DNA from 2 places in the Streptomyces sp. S4.7 genome. Region 2 is predicted to be linked to the other one. Evidence: riboswitches for the same ligand, from Rfam matches in the RefSeq annotation. Region 2 holds a riboswitch; the other holds the start of a gene.

Region 1 (7,875 bases), 4.5 Mb from region 2:
GACGGGCCGCCAGCGGCTCGCCGCCGGACTGTGGCCGCCGCGGGTCACCCGCGCCCAACTGATCGTCGCCGTCCTGCTGTTCGTGCTGGGACTCGGTCTCGCCATTCAGGTCAGGTCGACCAACGACGACAGCGCGCTGCGCGGGGCGCGCCAGGAGGACCTCGTAAGGATCCTGGACGAGCTCGACGGCCGTACGGAGCGGCTCGAGGACGAGAAGCAGCGGCTGGACGACCAGCAGACGGAGCTGGAGACCAGCTCCGACCAGGCCGAGGAGGCACGTAAGCAGACGCGGGAGAAGGAGCAGCAGCTCGGCATCCTGGCCGGTACGGTCGCCGCCCAGGGGCCCGGGATCACGCTGACCGTCCAGGACCACGGCGACAGCATCGACTCGGACATGCTGCTCGACGCGATCCAGGAACTGCGGGCGGCCGGCGCCGAGGCGATCCAGGTGAACGGGGTCCGGGTGGTGGCGGCGACGTACCTCTCCGGCAGTGACGGTGACATCGAGGTGGACGGGAAGCGGATCGGCGCCCCGTACCGTTTCAAGGTGATCGGCAAACCGCAGGATCTGGAGCCGGCGCTCAACATCCCCGGAGGTGTGGTGCAGACACTGGAGAAGGAGCAGGCCACGGCCACGGTCGCGGCGGCGGACGAGATCGTCGTCGACGCCTTGCGACCGGCGCAGCGGCCTGACTACGCTCGGTCGTCGTCGTGATGTGGCCGGTGCGCATGCGGACCGGGGGACGAGGGCAGAAGGTTCCGGGGGGTCGGCGCACATTCCGCGTGGTGCGTGGTGGAAACTGTCTGATGGATACGGACGTTGTGAAGATGTCCGAGTCGGCAGGTGTGTTCATTCAGGGTTCGTCCTGCCCCACGGGCGGGTCTGTTCAGGTCAAGGGGAATCGCCCGTGAAGTTGTTTGGGAAGTTGTTCGGCAGGAGTGCACGCGAGGACGGCGGCAACGCCCGGCATCGCGCACCGCGCCACGGCCAGGACGGGGAGCAGGGCGGCGAGCGTCCGCTCTTCCGTGACGAGGTCGGCGCCCCCGGTGGGGACAATTCGGGCGGTCAGGGCGCGTCGTCTGTTGACCCCACGAACCCCGGCGGCATAGGTTTCGGTGGACCATCAACCTCAAGTACGGGTGGAGGGTTTCCCCCCGGTCAGGAGGGTCCGTCCATGTCGGCCTTGCCGGTTTGTACGAGGTGCGGGCACCGCAACACCCAGGACAGTCGGTTCTGCTCCAACTGCGGTGCGCCGCTGAGGGCGGGAACGCCCGCGGAGCGTCCTTCGGAGACGACGTCGACCATCTCCATCTCGGGCCTTGAGGCGTACGAGGCGGAAGCGACCGGTCAGACGGCCGTTCCCTCGCTCTCGCCGGAGGCGCAGGCCGCGGTGGACGCGCTTCCGCTCGGCTCCGCGCTGCTGGTCGTGCGCCGCGGCCCCAACTCGGGAAGCCGTTTCCTGCTGGACGGCGATCTGACGACGGCCGGCAGGCATCCGCAGAGCGACATCTTCCTCGACGACGTCACCGTGTCCCGGCGGCACGTCGAGTTCCGCAGGAGCCCCGAGGGCCACTTCACGGTCTCCGACGTCGGCAGTCTCAACGGCACGTACGTCAACCGGGAGCGGATCGACGCCGTGGCCGTGTCGAACGGCGACGAGGTCCAGATCGGCAAGTACCGGCTGGTCTTCTACGCGAGCCAGCGGGGCGTGTGACCCTTCAGGGAAGGCTCATGCTGCGACCGCCTACGGGCGGTGCCGGTCACGGCACCGCCCCCACGGGTGACCCTCTGGTCAGCATCGGCATGGTGCTGAACCAGCTCAGGGACGAGTTCCCCGAGGTCACCATCTCCAAGATCCGTTTCCTGGAGTCCGAAGGTCTCGTCGAGCCCCGGCGTACCCCGTCGGGGTACCGGAAGTTCGGCCCCGAGGACATCGAGCGCCTCACCCAGGTCCTGCGCATGCAACGGGACCACTATCTGCCCCTCAAGGTCATCAGGGAGCATCTCGACGCCGTCGCGCGCGGTGACCGGCCCCCGCTGCCCGCGCAGGGCTCCCAGGGCTCCCAGGACGCCCAGGGCGGCCAGCGCGAGCTCCTCGGCTCCACGTGGGACGCGGAGCCCGAGGCGCCCACCGTCCCGACGATCGGCCGTGCGGAGCTGCTGGCGGCCACCGACGCGGGCGAGAGTGACCTGGACGAGTGGGAGGCGTACGGCCTCATCGCCCCGATGGCGGATGGCGGCTACGACTCCGAGACCGTGACGGTGGCGAAAATTGTCGCGGAACTCGGAAGATTCGGTCTGGAACCACGGCATCTACGAGCGGTGAAAGCGGCCGCCGACCGTGAGGCCGGACTGGTCGAACAGGTCGTCGCTCCCCTGCGCCTGCACCGCAATCCGCAGACCAGGGCCCATGCCGAGGCCGCGACGAAGGAGCTCGCCGCGCTCTCCGTGAGACTCCACGCGGCACTGGTGCAGACGGCCCTCGGAGTCCGGCTTACCTGATCTTGAGGGGAGTCCGACTACCCAAACCGACCGGGCACGTCCTAGGGTTGCTGTGTGAACGAGCTCGACGTCGTGGGTGTCCGGGTGGAAATGCCCTCCAACCAACCGATCGTGCTCCTGCGTGAAGTGGGAGGCGACCGGTACCTTCCCATCTGGATCGGGCCTGGGGAAGCTACCGCCATTGCCTTCGCCCAACAGGGCATGGCACCGGCCCGACCACTGACCCATGACCTCTTCAAGGATGTCCTTGAGGCAGTGGGCCAGGAACTGACGCAGGTGCGCATCACCGACCTGCGCGAAGGAGTCTTCTACGCGGAGCTGGTCTTCGCGAGCGGTGTCGAGGTGAGTGCCAGGCCGTCCGACGCCATAGCGCTGGCACTGCGCACCGGCACGCCCATCTACGGCAGCGACGGGGTGCTGGACGATGCGGGCATCGCCATCCCCGACGAGCAGGAGGACGAGGTGGAGAAGTTCCGCGAATTCCTCGACCAGATCTCTCCGGAGGATTTCGGGACCAACAGCCAGTGAGCGGCGCACGGCCGACAATCGTCACACCGGACTCCGCCAGCGCATTCGACCAGCCTTTCCCGGTGACGGGGCACGGGAAACCACTCTCAGGGTGATTATCACTCGGCGTGCCCAGCGTGGCGATCGTTGACGCGCCCGGAGGGACTGCTTACCGTCGACGGGGCAGGTCAAGGGAGGTCGGTGTGAGAAGCAGCGGCGACGGTACGGCGAACGACCCGTACCCGTTTCACGGCAGTACGTCCGACCCCGCGACCGACACGGTCGGCTACCGGGGACCGACCGCCTGCGCGGCGGCGGGCATCACGTACCGCCAGTTGGACTACTGGGCGCGCACGGGGCTGGTCGAGCCGAGTGTGCGCCCCGCGCGGGGGTCGGGCTCCCAGCGGCTCTACAGCTTTCGGGACGTCGTCTTCCTCAAGATCGTGAAGCGCTTCCTGGACACCGGCGTCGCCCTGCAGAACATCCGGGCGGCCCTGCGGCACCTGTGCGGGCGCGAGGCGGCGGACCTGGAGCGCATGACGCTCATGAGCGACGGCGCGACGGTGTACGAGTGTTCGTCCCCGGACGAGGTCGTGAACCTCCTCCAGGGCGGTCAGGGCGTCTTCGGCATCGCCGTCGGGGTCGTGTGGCGGGACGTGGAGGCGGCGCTCTCGCAGCTGCACGGGGAGCGCGTCGACACCGGCGAGACACTGATCGGCCACAACCCCGCCGACGAACTCGCCCGCAGACGCCGCGACCGGGCCGTCTGAGGCCCTCTCCGGGGCGATTGTCAGTGGCGTAGGGGAGCATCGGTGGGGTGAGACCCGCGCCGACCGTCCTGCATCTCGACATGGATGCCTTCTTCGCCGCCGCCGAGCAGGCCGCGAAGCCGAGCCTGCGTGGAAAGCCGGTCGTCGTCGGGGGTCTCGGTCCGCGCGGGGTGGTCTCGACGGCGTCGTACGAGGCGAGACGGTTCGGGATCCACTCGGCCATGCCGATGGCGCAGGCGAGACGGCTCGCGCCGAACGCGGCCTATCTGGTGCCGCGCTTCACGCTCTACCGCACGGTCAGCGAGCAGGTCATGGAGCTGCTGGGCCGGCTGTCACCGCTGGTGGAGCCGCTGAGCCTCGACGAGGCGTTCGTCGATCTGGAGGCGGGCGGATCAGCCTGCGACTCGGCGTCGGCGCGGGCGACCGGCGAGCGGCTGCGCCGTGAGATCAGGGCGGTGACCGGCCTGACCGGCTCAGTGGGCCTCGCCGGGTCCAAGATGCTCGCGAAGATCGCCTCCGAGCAGGCCAAACCGGACGGCCTGGTGCTCATGGAGCCGGGCACGGAGCGCGAGCTGCTGGGACCGATGAGCGTACGGACGCTGCCCGGGGTGGGGCCCGCCACCGGCGAGCATCTGCGCCGGGCGGGAATGACCACCATCGCCGATCTGACGGAGGCCGGCGAGGACGAGCTCGTACGGCTCGTGGGGAAGGCGCACGGCGCGTCTCTGTACCGGATGGCGTCGGGGCACGACGACCGGCCGGTGGTGGCCGAGCGCGAGACCAAGTCCGTCTCCGTCGAGGACACCTTCGACGTCGACCTGCACGACCGGGTGCGGGTCAGGACGGAGGTGGACCGGCTGGCGGACCGGTGTGTCCAGCGGCTGCGGCGGTCCGGGCATTCGGGCCGGACGATCGTCCTCAAGGTGCGGCGGTACGACTTCTCGACGCTCACCCGCTCCGAGACGCTCCGCGGACCCACGGACGACGCGGGCGTGGTGCGTGAGGCCGCGGGGAGGCTGCTGGAGTCCCTGGACACCACCGGAGGGGTGCGGCTGCTGGGGGTCGGGGTGACGGGGCTGACCGACTACACCCAGGAGGACCTGTTCGCGCAGGCGGCGGCGGACGCGCAAGCCACGGGCGCCGGTGACGGGGCGGACGCGGTGGCGGACAAGGAGCCCGAGCCGCGGCCCGAGCGGGAGCCGGAGTCCGACCCCGGGGCGGCCACCGAGCGGCACTGGCCCGCCGGGCACGACGTGCGGCATGCCGAGTACGGCGCGGGGTGGGTGCAGGGCAGTGGCGTGGGGCGGGTCACCGTACGGTTCGAGGAGCCGACGTCGGTGGTCCCGGGCCGGGTGCGGACGTTCCGTACGGACGACCCCGACCTGGAGCTGTCGGAGCCGTTGCCACTGGTCGCCGTGCCACCGGATTTGGCGGCACCGCCTGCCTAGATCCTGTCTTCACACTGGAGTCTGGCTCACGACGCCTGGCACGCACACCAGCCGCGTTGTCGGACTCGCCCAAGTACGCCCGGTACGCGAGCGATGAGCGATCCTCCGTCTTGCGATCGCACGCACCGGACACCGTGAGCCCCGCCCCGCGGGCGGACGACGCCAGTTCGAAGACAGGACCTAGCGGGCGCCCGGTTCGTCGCGGCCCGCCACATGGCCGAAGTCACGGTCGGCCGGACGGGGCGGGGTCTCCGGGGCCGCCGGTTCCGGCAGGGCCAGCTGGTAGTGGTGGTAGAGCTGGATCTCCTGGTCGGGGGAGAGGTGCCGGCCGACACCGAAGTCGGGGGCGCCCTTGATCAGGCCGCGTTCGTACGGGACGTGCAGCGTCTCGTCGCGGTAGGTGCTGGGGGCCAGCGGCACGAACGCGTCCCGGCTGAACAGCCCGGTCCTCACCGCCGCCCACTCGGGCACGCCGGTCGCGTCGTCCAGATACACCTCGTCGACGGTGCCGATCTTGTGCCCGTCGCGGTCGTACGCCTTACGGCCGATCAGCCTGCGCGGATCGATGTCGGTCTGCACGGTCCCTCCAACTGGTCGCACATGCTCCCTCACCCTACGAAAGGGCACATCGCGGGTATCGGCCACTCGAACTCCATGGCGAGACCTCGCTGGTAGGCTGGCCAGTGGCTGTCGACCCCGTGCGGGAGAGCCATCCGGTGAGACTGCCGGAGGCGCCGAAGGAGCAAATCCTCCCCGGAAACTCTCAGGCCCCCGTACCGCATGGACGAGGTCACTCTGGAAAGCAGAACAGGTGTCGGACGGCATCGGTTCTCACCGACGGTGAAAGCCGGCCCGCCACGCGGCGGACCGGTGAAACTCTCAGGTTGATGTGACAGAGGGGGAGGCCGTCCGGGCACCCGTGTACCGGTGCCCCTCGCAGGTCGCGCCAGACCAGGAGGCCTCCCGTATGACAGACCACCGCACGCCGCTCTCCCAGCTGGAGCGGGGCACGCCCTTCGAGCGGCGCCACATCGGACCCGACGCCGCCGCCCAGGCGAAGATGCTCGCGCAGGTCGGCTACGGCTCGCTCGACGAGCTGACCGCCGCCGCGGTGCCCGACGTGATCAAGAGCGCCGAGGCCCTCCGGCTGCCCGACGCGCGTACCGAGGCGGAGGTCCTGGCGGAGCTGCGATCCCTCGCCGACCGCAACCAGGTCCTCGCCCCGATGATCGGCCTCGGCTACTACGGCACGTTCACACCGCCGGTGATCCTGCGCAACGTGATGGAGAACCCGGCCTGGTACACCGCGTACACCCCCTACCAGCCCGAGATCTCCCAGGGCCGCCTGGAGGCGCTGCTCAACTTCCAGACCGTCGTGGCCGATCTGACCGGCCTGCCGACGTCCGGAGCCTCCCTGCTGGACGAGGGCACGGCCGCCGCCGAGGCCATGGCCCTGGCCCGCCGGGTCGGCAAGGTGAAGGACGGCGTCTTCCTGGTCGACGCCGACGCGCTGCCGCAGACCGTCGCCGTGATCCGCACCCGCGCCGAACCGGCCGGTGTCGACGTCGTCGTCGCCGACCTGGCCGACGGGATCCCCGCCGAGGCCGCCGAGCGCGGTGTCTTCGGCGTGCTCGTCCAGTACCCGGGCGCCTCCGGCGTCGTACGGGACATCAAGCCAGTCATCGACCAGGCGCACGAGCTGGGCGCCGTCGTCACCGTCGCCGCCGACCTGCTGGCCCTCACGCTGCTCACCTCACCCGGCGAGCTGGGCGCGGACATCGCCGTCGGCACCACCCAGCGCTTCGGCGTCCCCATGGGCTTCGGCGGACCCCACGCCGGATTCATGGCCGTGCGCGAGAAGTTCGCCCGCAGCCTGCCCGGACGGCTCGTCGGGGTCTCCGTCGACGCCGACGGCAACAAGGCGTACCGGCTCGCGCTGCAGACGCGTGAGCAGCACATCCGGCGCGAGAAGGCCACCAGCAACATCTGCACCGCCCAGGTGCTGCTCGCCGTGATGGCCGGAATGTACGCGGTCTACCACGGCCCCGACGGACTGCGCGCGATCGCCGAGCGCACCCACCGCTTCGCGACCGTCCTCGCCGACGGCCTGCGCGCCGGCGGCGTCGAGATCCTGCACGGCTCCTTCTTCGACACGCTGACGGTACGGGTCCCGGGCCGGGCCGCCGACGTGGTGGGCGCCGCCCGAGAGGGCGGGGTCAACCTCCGCCTCGTCGACGCCGACCTCGTCTCGCTCGCCTGCGACGAGACCACCGGACGCACCCAACTCACCGCCGTGTGGACCGCCTTCGGTGTCAAGGGTGACATCGAGGCCCTGGACGCCGCGTCCCGCGACGCGCTGTCGGACGCCCTGCTGCGCACCGACGACTACCTCGCGCACCCGGTCTTCCACCAGCACCGCTCCGAGACCGCGATGCTGCGCTATCTGCGCCGGCTCGCCGACAAGGACTACGCCCTGGACCGGGGCATGATCCCCCTCGGCTCCTGCACCATGAAGCTCAACGCCACCACCGAGATGGAGCCGGTGACCTGGCCGGAGTTCGCGGCGCTGCACCCCTTCGCGCCGGCCGACCAGGCGCGCGGCTACCTCACACTGATCCGCGAGCTGGAGGAGCGCCTGGCGGAGGTC
Region 2 (7,875 bases):
GTCGAAGACCGAGATGGCCACGGTGGAACTCCTTGCTGGTGGTAGACGCCGTTGTCTGCCGGGGTGGTGCGGAGAACGTACGTACGAAGGTGGAACGGTGCGGGGCACCGCGCGCACCGGTCGGGTGCGCGCGGTGTTCCCTGGACCGGTGCGACTACAGACCGGGGTACAGCGGGTGCTTCGCCGCCAGCGCCTTCACGCGAGCCGCCAGGGCGTCGCGGTCGAACTCCGGCTTCAGCGCAGCCGCGATGACGTCCGCGACCTCGGTGAAGTCCTCGACCGTGAAACCGCGGGTGGCGAGCGCCGGGGTGCCGATCCGCAGGCCGGAGGTGACCATCGGCGGGCGCGGGTCGTTCGGGACGGCGTTGCGGTTGACCGTGATGCCGATCTCGTGGAGCCGGTCCTCGGCCTGCCGGCCGTCCAGCTCCGAGTTCCGCAGGTCGACCAGGACCAGGTGGACGTCCGTGCCGCCGGAGAGGACGGAGACGCCGGCCTCGGTGACGTCGTCCTGGACCAGGCGCTCGGCGAGGATCCGGGCGCCGTCCAGCGTGAGCTGCTGGCGCTCCTTGAACTCGTCGGTCGCGGCGACCTTGAAGGACACCGCCTTCGCCGCGATCACATGCTCCAGCGGACCGCCCTGCTGGCCCGGGAAGACCGCGGAGTTGATCTTCTTGGCCAGCTCCTGGGTGGAGAGGATCACGCCGCCGCGCGGACCGCCGAGGGTCTTGTGCGTGGTGGTGGTGACGACGTGGGCGTGCGGCACCGGGTTGGGGTGCAGACCCGCGGCCACCAGACCGGCGAAGTGCGCCATGTCGACCATCAGATAGGCGCCGACCTCGTCGGCGACCCGGCGGAACGCGGCGAAGTCGAGCTGACGCGGGTACGCGGACCAGCCGGCCACGATGAGCTTCGGGCGCGACTCCTTGGCCAGGCGCTCGACCTCGGCCATGTCGACCTGGCCGCTCTCGTCGTCGACGTGGTAGGCGACGACGTTGTAGAGCTTGCCGGAGAAGTTGATCTTCATGCCGTGCGTCAGGTGACCGCCGTGGGCGAGGTTCAGACCCATGATCGTGTCGCCGGGCTTCAGCAGCGCGAACATCGCCGCGGCGTTGGCCTGCGCGCCGGAGTGCGGCTGCACGTTGGCGTGCTCGGCGCCGAACAGCGCCTTGACGCGGTCGATCGCGATGTTCTCGATCACGTCGACGTGCTCACAGCCGCCGTAGTAGCGGCGGCCCGGGTACCCCTCGGCGTACTTGTTGGTCAGGACGGAGCCCTGCGCCTCCATGACGGCGACCGGAGCGAAGTTCTCCGACGCGATCATTTCGAGCGTCGACTGCTGGCGGTCGAGTTCGGCGTCGACGGCGGCGGCGACGTCGGGGTCGAGCTCGTGGAGAGAGGAGTTGAGAAGCGACTTCGAAGACATCACAGTCCCTGGGGTCTCAGTTGCCGGAGAATTCCGTGTACTCGTCGGCGGAGAGCAGGTCCTTCGGCTCCTCCGCGACGCGTACCTTGAACAGCCAGCCGCCCTCGAAGGGTGCGGAGTTCACCAGCGAGGGGTCGTCCACGACGTCCTGGTTCGCCTCGGTGACCTCGCCCGTCACGGGGGAGTACAGGTCGCTGACCGACTTGGTCGACTCCAGCTCACCGCAGGTCTCACCCGCGGTCACCGTGTCACCGACCGCGGGGAGCTGGGCGTACACGACGTCGCCGAGGGCGTTCGCCGCGAACTCCGTGATACCGACCGTCGACACGCCGTCATCGGCGGTCGACAGCCACTCGTGCTCCTTGCTGTAGCGCAGCTGCTGGGGGTTGCTCATGTCGTGAATTCTCCTGTACGCGGGGGAGTGGTGGTGAACACGTGTCTTGCGGACTGAGATGCGGTGCGGTACCCGGCGGTCACTTCCGGCGCTTGTAGAAGGGCAGCGCGACGACCTCGTACGGCTCGATCGAGCCCCGGATGTCGACCCCGACGCCCGCCGTGCCCGCCGCGGCGTGCGACGCGTCCACGTAGGCCATCGCGATCGGCCGGCCGAGCGTCGGCGACGGCGCGCCGGAGGTGACATGGCCCACCACCTGACCGCCGGCCACGACCGGGTATCCGGCGCGCGGCACCCTGCGGCCCTCGGCGACCAGACCCGTCAGTTTGCGCGGCGGCGCGCTCTCGGCGCGCTCGGCGGCGGCCTCCAGCGCCGTACGGCCCACGAAGTAGCCCTCCTTCTCGAACTTGACGACCCGGCCGAGGCCCGCGTCGAAGGGCGTGAGGCCGGTGTTGAGCTCCTGCCCGTACAGCGGCATACCGGCCTCCATACGGAGGGTGTCACGGCACGAGAGGCCGGCCGGTACGAGCCCGGCGGACGCGCCCGCGGCCATCAGCGCCTGCCACAGCCCTTCCGCGTACCGGGGCTCCACGAACAGCTCGAAGCCGTCCTCACCCGTGTAGCCGGTACGGGCGATCAGCGCGGGCACCCCGGCGACGGTGCCGGGCAGGCCCGCGTAGTACTTGAGCCCGGCCAGATCGGCGTCCGTGAGCTGGGCGAGGATGCCGGGCGAGAGGGGGCCCTGGACGGCGAGCAGCGCGTACGCGTCGCGGTCGTCCCGCACCTCTACGTCGAAGTCCGCGGCGCGGCCGGTCAGCTCGTCGAGCACCACCTGCGCGTTGGAGGCGTTCGCGACGACCATGAACTCGGGCTCGCCGTGGCTGTCGAGGCGGTACACGATCAGGTCGTCCAGGATTCCGCCGTCCTCCTGGCAGATCATGGTGTAGCGGGCGCGGCCCACGGCGAGGGAGCCGATGTTGCCGACCAGCGCGTAGTCCAGTGCCTCGGCCGCCTGCGAGCCGGTGACGGTGATCTCGCCCATGTGGGAGAGGTCGAAGAGACCGGCCTTCGTACGGACGGCGAGGTGCTCCTCACGCTCGCTGGCGTAGCGCAGCGGCATGTCCCAGCCGGCGAAGTCGGTCATCGTGGCGCCCAGTGAGCGGTGCACGGCGTCCAGCGCGGTGAGGCGCGGGGCGTCGGGACCGGCCGCTTCGGGGGCGGGGGTGTGAGACGTATTGCTCATAGGTGTGGCTCCCAGGGCATGACAGAGAGGACAATCCTCCCCATCTGTCATCGGAACCTGAGAGGTTCATCACGACCGCACGTACACATACGCGCACGGAGTCACGACTTGCACCTTGGGTGGAACCGCCTGGCGGCGATTCGCTTTTCAGATCTGCCTCGTCCGCGCGGTACTGGGCCTGAGAGATTCAAGGGAGGAACTTGCTCCTTCGGCGCCCGGCACCCACGGTGACCAGGACTCTCCCGCGCGGATTCGAACGGCCGGTATGGAGTTGGCGCGCACATCATCGCACGCGTCGGCCTCCATAGGGAGGGAGGGCGGCGGGGACATCGGCGGAGCCACCGCCGGTGGGGTCCCTCCGATCCGGCGGCCGGGACCGACGGGGCCGTGAACAGCGAAACGCTTGTGCCGCATTACCAGTTCTTTAAACTTCATGGGCAAGGGTCATCGGCGATGACGATGGACCCGACAGGGGGAGGGCGATGACGTTGCAGCGGTCCCGTGCAAGTGCCTACGCGACGACCGCGGGGGTGCCCGCCCAGCCGGAAGCGGTCCGCCGCAAGGCCCTGGCGGCCGTCCCGCCGGTCGTCCGCGACCTGCGGGAGCGGGGGCGCCGGGGGCCCCGGAGCCTGGTGTTCGGCGACGGTGACGTGGTCGTCGTCTCGGGTCTGCCGGGCAGCGGGAAGTCCACGCTGATCGCCCGGACGGCCGTCGGCCGGGGGATCGACTCGCAGGACACCCGCGACCGCTGGGCGCGACGGCTGCCGGGGAGGCTGCCGTACGCCGTCTACCGGCCGCTCGTGCGCCTCGCGCACTACGCCGGGCTGCGGCGTGCGCTGCGCTCAGGCGAGAGCGTCGTCGTGCACGACTGCGGCACCCAGGCCTGGGTACGGCGCTGGCTGGCCCGCGAGGCACGCAGACGCGGCAGACGGCTCCATCTCGTCCTGCTGGACGTGACCCCGAAGACCGCCCGCGCGGGCCAGCGCGAGCGCGGGCGCGGGGTGTCCGGGTACGCCTTCGCGCGCCACCGGCGCGCGGTGTCCCGCCTCGTCGCGGACGCGGAGGCGGGGCGGCTCCCGGCGGGCTGCGCGTCGGCGGTCCTCCTGGACCGCGGGGCGGCGGGCGCGCTGACGGGGATCGACTTCCCGAACCGGTGAGCACCCTGGCGGGGCGTTCGAGGACGAACCGCCGCCCACCGGAGCGGGTCGCACCGCCCCGGCCGTCCTGGTTGCGGCAGGCGGCAGGCGGCAGGCGGCGGACCGCAGCGCCGCCGTCGGTTGCGCTGCCGGCCGCGTCCCACCGGCGTTAGGGTTTCCGCGGCGCGCAGTACGCACGGGCGGACACGGGAGAGTCAGTGAACACAGCATGGCCGGGCAACGAGCTGGAAGAGGTGCTCGCCGCCTCGCTCGGGAACGCCTCGGCGGGCGGGCGGCTGGTCGAGGTACTCGGCCGGAGCCGGCTCTGGGTGCCGCTGCCCAACGGCGGCGGACCCGACAGCCCCGGACTCGATCTGCCGACCATGGAGATCGAGGGCGTGCCGTACGTCCCCGTCTTCAGCTCCGAGCAGCAGTTCCTCCAGTGCGTCGGGGCCCATATGCCCTACACCGTCGCCCCGGCCCGTGAGTTCGCCCGCGGCCTGCCCCCTCGCCTCGGTATGGCCGTGAACCCCGGCGGCATGGTCGGGGCCCCGCTGCCGCCGCTCGCCGTCGCGGAGCTGTGCCGGGTGGGCCGTACGCCGCTGGACGGCCCCGCCAGCGGAGGCCGGGTGCGGCTCTTCGAGCCCGACTGGCAGGAGGACCCCGTCGACTTCCTCACCGCGGCGGCCGAGGAGTTCGAGGCGTCGGGCGTCGTCCTCACCGCGCGCCGCGGCCTCGCGAGCATCGAGGGCGAGCCCCCCGTCCTCTTCGTCGGCGTCCAGCTCTCCTCCTGGGAGGCCGCCGAACGCAACGCGCCCATGGACGCGCTCGGCCGGGCGCTCGGCCGGGTCCAGGTCGGCTGGCCGGTCAATCTCGTGCTGCTGGACGCCACTCAGGATCCGGTCGGCACCTGGATGCTGGAGCGGGTGCGCCCCTTCTACCAAAGGACGGCCGCGCCGCCCGCGTAACACGCCGTGGCACGTCAGCCCCGGAACCGGCAATGACCCGCCGGACTAAGCTGGTTTGATGGCCTGGCCGGCAAGGGCCCCGAGCGGGGGGAGGCCGGTCCGGATGGTGGATCGACGAGGGGCGGGACCAAGAGTGAGCGCGTCAGGCACCGCGGCGACGGGGCAGGTCGAGCACATGCTGCGCCAGGTGACGCCAGGACGCTACGACGCCTACGAGGCGCTGCTCCAGGCGCTCGCCGACAGCGCCGCCGGCCAGGTGTGGATGCTGCTGTGGCACGGCCGCGCGGGCTCGCCCGACGCGCAGTACGGGAACATGGAGGTCGACGGACTGGGCTACGCGCCCTGCGTCACCTCCGCCCAGGAGCTCTCCGTCAGTGGCTGGAACCGCGCGCACGAGGTCGTCACGGGCCGCGACATCGCCCGTGCCCTCTACCCCGAGCGCTGGGGGATCTGGCTCAACCCGCACGCGCCGGGCGGCGGCGTCGGCATCCCCTGGCTCGATCTGCGCCGGATCGCCACGGGTCTCGACCGGATGCCGGCCGGACCGCTGCGGCTGTCCGAACCGGCCGTGGAGATCCCGCAGTTCTACGCGCTGCTCACCCAGAACGCCCACCGCACCCCCGCCGTACGGTCGTTGCGCCGCGCGTGGGTCCACCCCGCGCTCGGCGCGCCGTATCTCACCATCGGTCTGGATCTGTACGACACGAGCCCGGCGTCCGTCGACGCCGTACGCGCGATGATGCAGCAGTCCATCGGCGCGGTCCCCGAAGGGCTGCCGGTGTCCACGGTCGCGATGTCCGACGAGTACGACCCGGTCACGATGTGGCTGCGCGCCAACTCCCGGCCGTTCTACGACCGGGAGGCCCACGGGCCGCCGCAGGCCGCTTCCGGTTACGGCTATCCGCCCGCCGCGCCGCGCGCCTACTGATCCGCCGCCGCCCGGTACTGACCAGTACGGTCACCTCGCCGAGGTACGCCTTCCGGACAGCGCGAGCCGTAACGAAACGTGGCGAAAACGTCCCTTCCGCTCCGCTCACGCGATCACAACGTCCGGATAACGGTAGGTGTCTGACTCCATCACGTTTGGGCAAACATTCCCTTTGGACTATGGCGGGTGATCACTACCGCAATGAAGACTCCCCGGCAGCGGGGACCGTCGGTCCTCTGTGCGAGCAGCCCAGCATCGCTCCACGGGAAGCCCTCTGAGAGGATCTTCCGCGACACCAGCGCCGAAGCGTGCGCCAACTGATGCGAGACAGGCCGTTACAACGGCGGGTACGGGGCCGGCGAGCGCCGGCCAGGAGGGGTCGAAGACGTTGTGACCGCACCGATCGAGACCACCAAGTCGGCTGCCGAAGTGCAGCCGGAGGCAGTGCTCACGGGCGCCAAGCAGAGCCAGATCGAGGGTCGTTCGCTCGGGCGAATAGCCTGGACGCGCTTCAAGCGCGACAAGGCCGCCGTGGCCGGCGGCATCGTTGTCATCCTCCTGATCCTCCTCGCGATACTGGCCAAGCCCATCCAGGCCGTGTTCGGTCTCGACCCCAACGCGCTCAACCAGGACCTGGTGGATCCCTCACTCCTCGCCCCCAAGGGCGCCTGGGGCGGCACGAGCTGGGACCACCCGCTCGGTGTGGAGCCCGGTCTCGGCCGTGACCTCCTCGCCCGCATCATCGAGGGCTCCTGGGTCTCGCTCCTCGTCGCCGCCGGAGCCACCCTGCTCTCCGTGGCCATCGGCACCCTCCTCGGCGTCGTCGCCGGTTACTACGGCGGCTGGGTCGACGCCGTCGTCAGCCGGCTGATGGACACCTTCCTCGCCTTCCCGCTGCTGCTCTTCGCGATCTCGATCTCGGCCGCCCTCCAGGACGGCGCGTTCGGGCTCAGCGGACTGCCCCTGCGGATCGGTGTGCTGATCTTCGTGATCGGCTTCTTCAACTGGCCCTACATGGGCCGGATCGTGCGCGCGCAGACCATGAGCCTGCGGCGGCGCGAGTTCGTCGACGCGTCCCGGAGTCTGGGCGCCAGAGGGCCGTTCATCCTCTTCCGGGAACTGCTGCCGAACCTCGTCGCGCCGATCCTCGTCTACTCGACGCTCCTGATCCCCACCAACATCCTCTTCGAGGCCGGTCTGAGCTTCCTCGGAGTGGGCATCGCCCCGCCGCAAGCCTCATGGGGCGGCATGCTCACCACCGCGGTGGACCTGTACGAGGTCGATCTGCACTACATGTTCGTGCCGGGCATGGCGATCTTCATCACCGTGCTGGCATTCAATCTGCTGGGTGACGGGCTGCGTGACGCACTCGACCCCCGCAGCAAGTGACCCCCCGGTTCCACCAGCACCATCCACAGCGGCCGACCTTCAGCTCCGTGCCGTACTCCATTGATAGAGGGGCTTTCCTCAGGATGAAGACCAAGAAAGCGACAGCTGTCCTGGCGACAGCCATCGTGCTGGCGCTGAGCGCGTCGGCTTGCGGCGGCTCGGACAGCAAGGACAACGACAGCAAGGGCGGTGCCGGCAAGGACGCCGGTCTGACCTCGGTCGTCAACAAGTCCGACAAGAAGGGGGGCACCGTCACCTACGAGCACTCGGACGTGCCGGACTCCCTCGACCCGGGCAACACCTACTACGGCTGGGTGCAGAACTTCTCCCGGCTGTACGGCCGTACGCTCACCTCCTTCAAGCCGGCCGCCGGCAAGGAGGGCCTGGAGGTCGT

Evidence for each region. Region 2 has a riboswitch for glycine ahead of gcvT (glycine cleavage system aminomethyltransferase GcvT). Riboswitches for the same ligand answer to the same signal wherever they lie in the genome.
Region 1: it holds a riboswitch for glycine, as region 2 does, so the genes downstream of both, gcvP (aminomethyl-transferring glycine dehydrogenase) here and gcvT (glycine cleavage system aminomethyltransferase GcvT) in region 2, are expected to answer to the same signal.

Annotation. Positions count from the first base shown of each region.
Region 1 covers NZ_CP048397.1:927,378-935,252, reverse strand. Annotated here, with positions in the region: gene SSPS47_RS04050 (DUF881 domain-containing protein) at 1-715, shown strand, start outside; gene SSPS47_RS04045 (FHA domain-containing protein) at 801-1,715, shown strand; gene SSPS47_RS04040 (MerR family transcriptional regulator) at 1,733-2,503, shown strand; gene SSPS47_RS04035 (bifunctional nuclease family protein) at 2,558-3,031, shown strand; gene SSPS47_RS04030 (MerR family transcriptional regulator) at 3,214-3,780, shown strand; gene SSPS47_RS04025 (DNA polymerase IV) at 3,828-5,228, shown strand; gene SSPS47_RS04020 (PRC-barrel domain-containing protein) at 5,409-5,807, opposite strand; glycine riboswitch at 5,920-6,017, shown strand; gene gcvP (aminomethyl-transferring glycine dehydrogenase) at 6,196-7,875, shown strand, end outside.
Region 2 covers NZ_CP048397.1:5,411,116-5,418,990, forward strand. Annotated here, with positions in the region: gene SSPS47_RS24225 (L-serine ammonia-lyase) at 1-21, opposite strand, end outside; gene glyA (serine hydroxymethyltransferase) at 155-1,423, opposite strand; gene gcvH (glycine cleavage system protein GcvH) at 1,440-1,817, opposite strand; gene gcvT (glycine cleavage system aminomethyltransferase GcvT) at 1,897-3,060, opposite strand; glycine riboswitch at 3,218-3,315, opposite strand; gene SSPS47_RS24245 (AAA family ATPase) at 3,543-4,217, shown strand; gene SSPS47_RS24250 (enhanced serine sensitivity protein SseB) at 4,415-5,164, shown strand; gene SSPS47_RS24255 (enhanced serine sensitivity protein SseB C-terminal domain-containing protein) at 5,298-6,092, shown strand; gene SSPS47_RS24260 (ABC transporter permease) at 6,483-7,481, shown strand; gene SSPS47_RS24265 (ABC transporter substrate-binding protein) at 7,565-7,875, shown strand, end outside.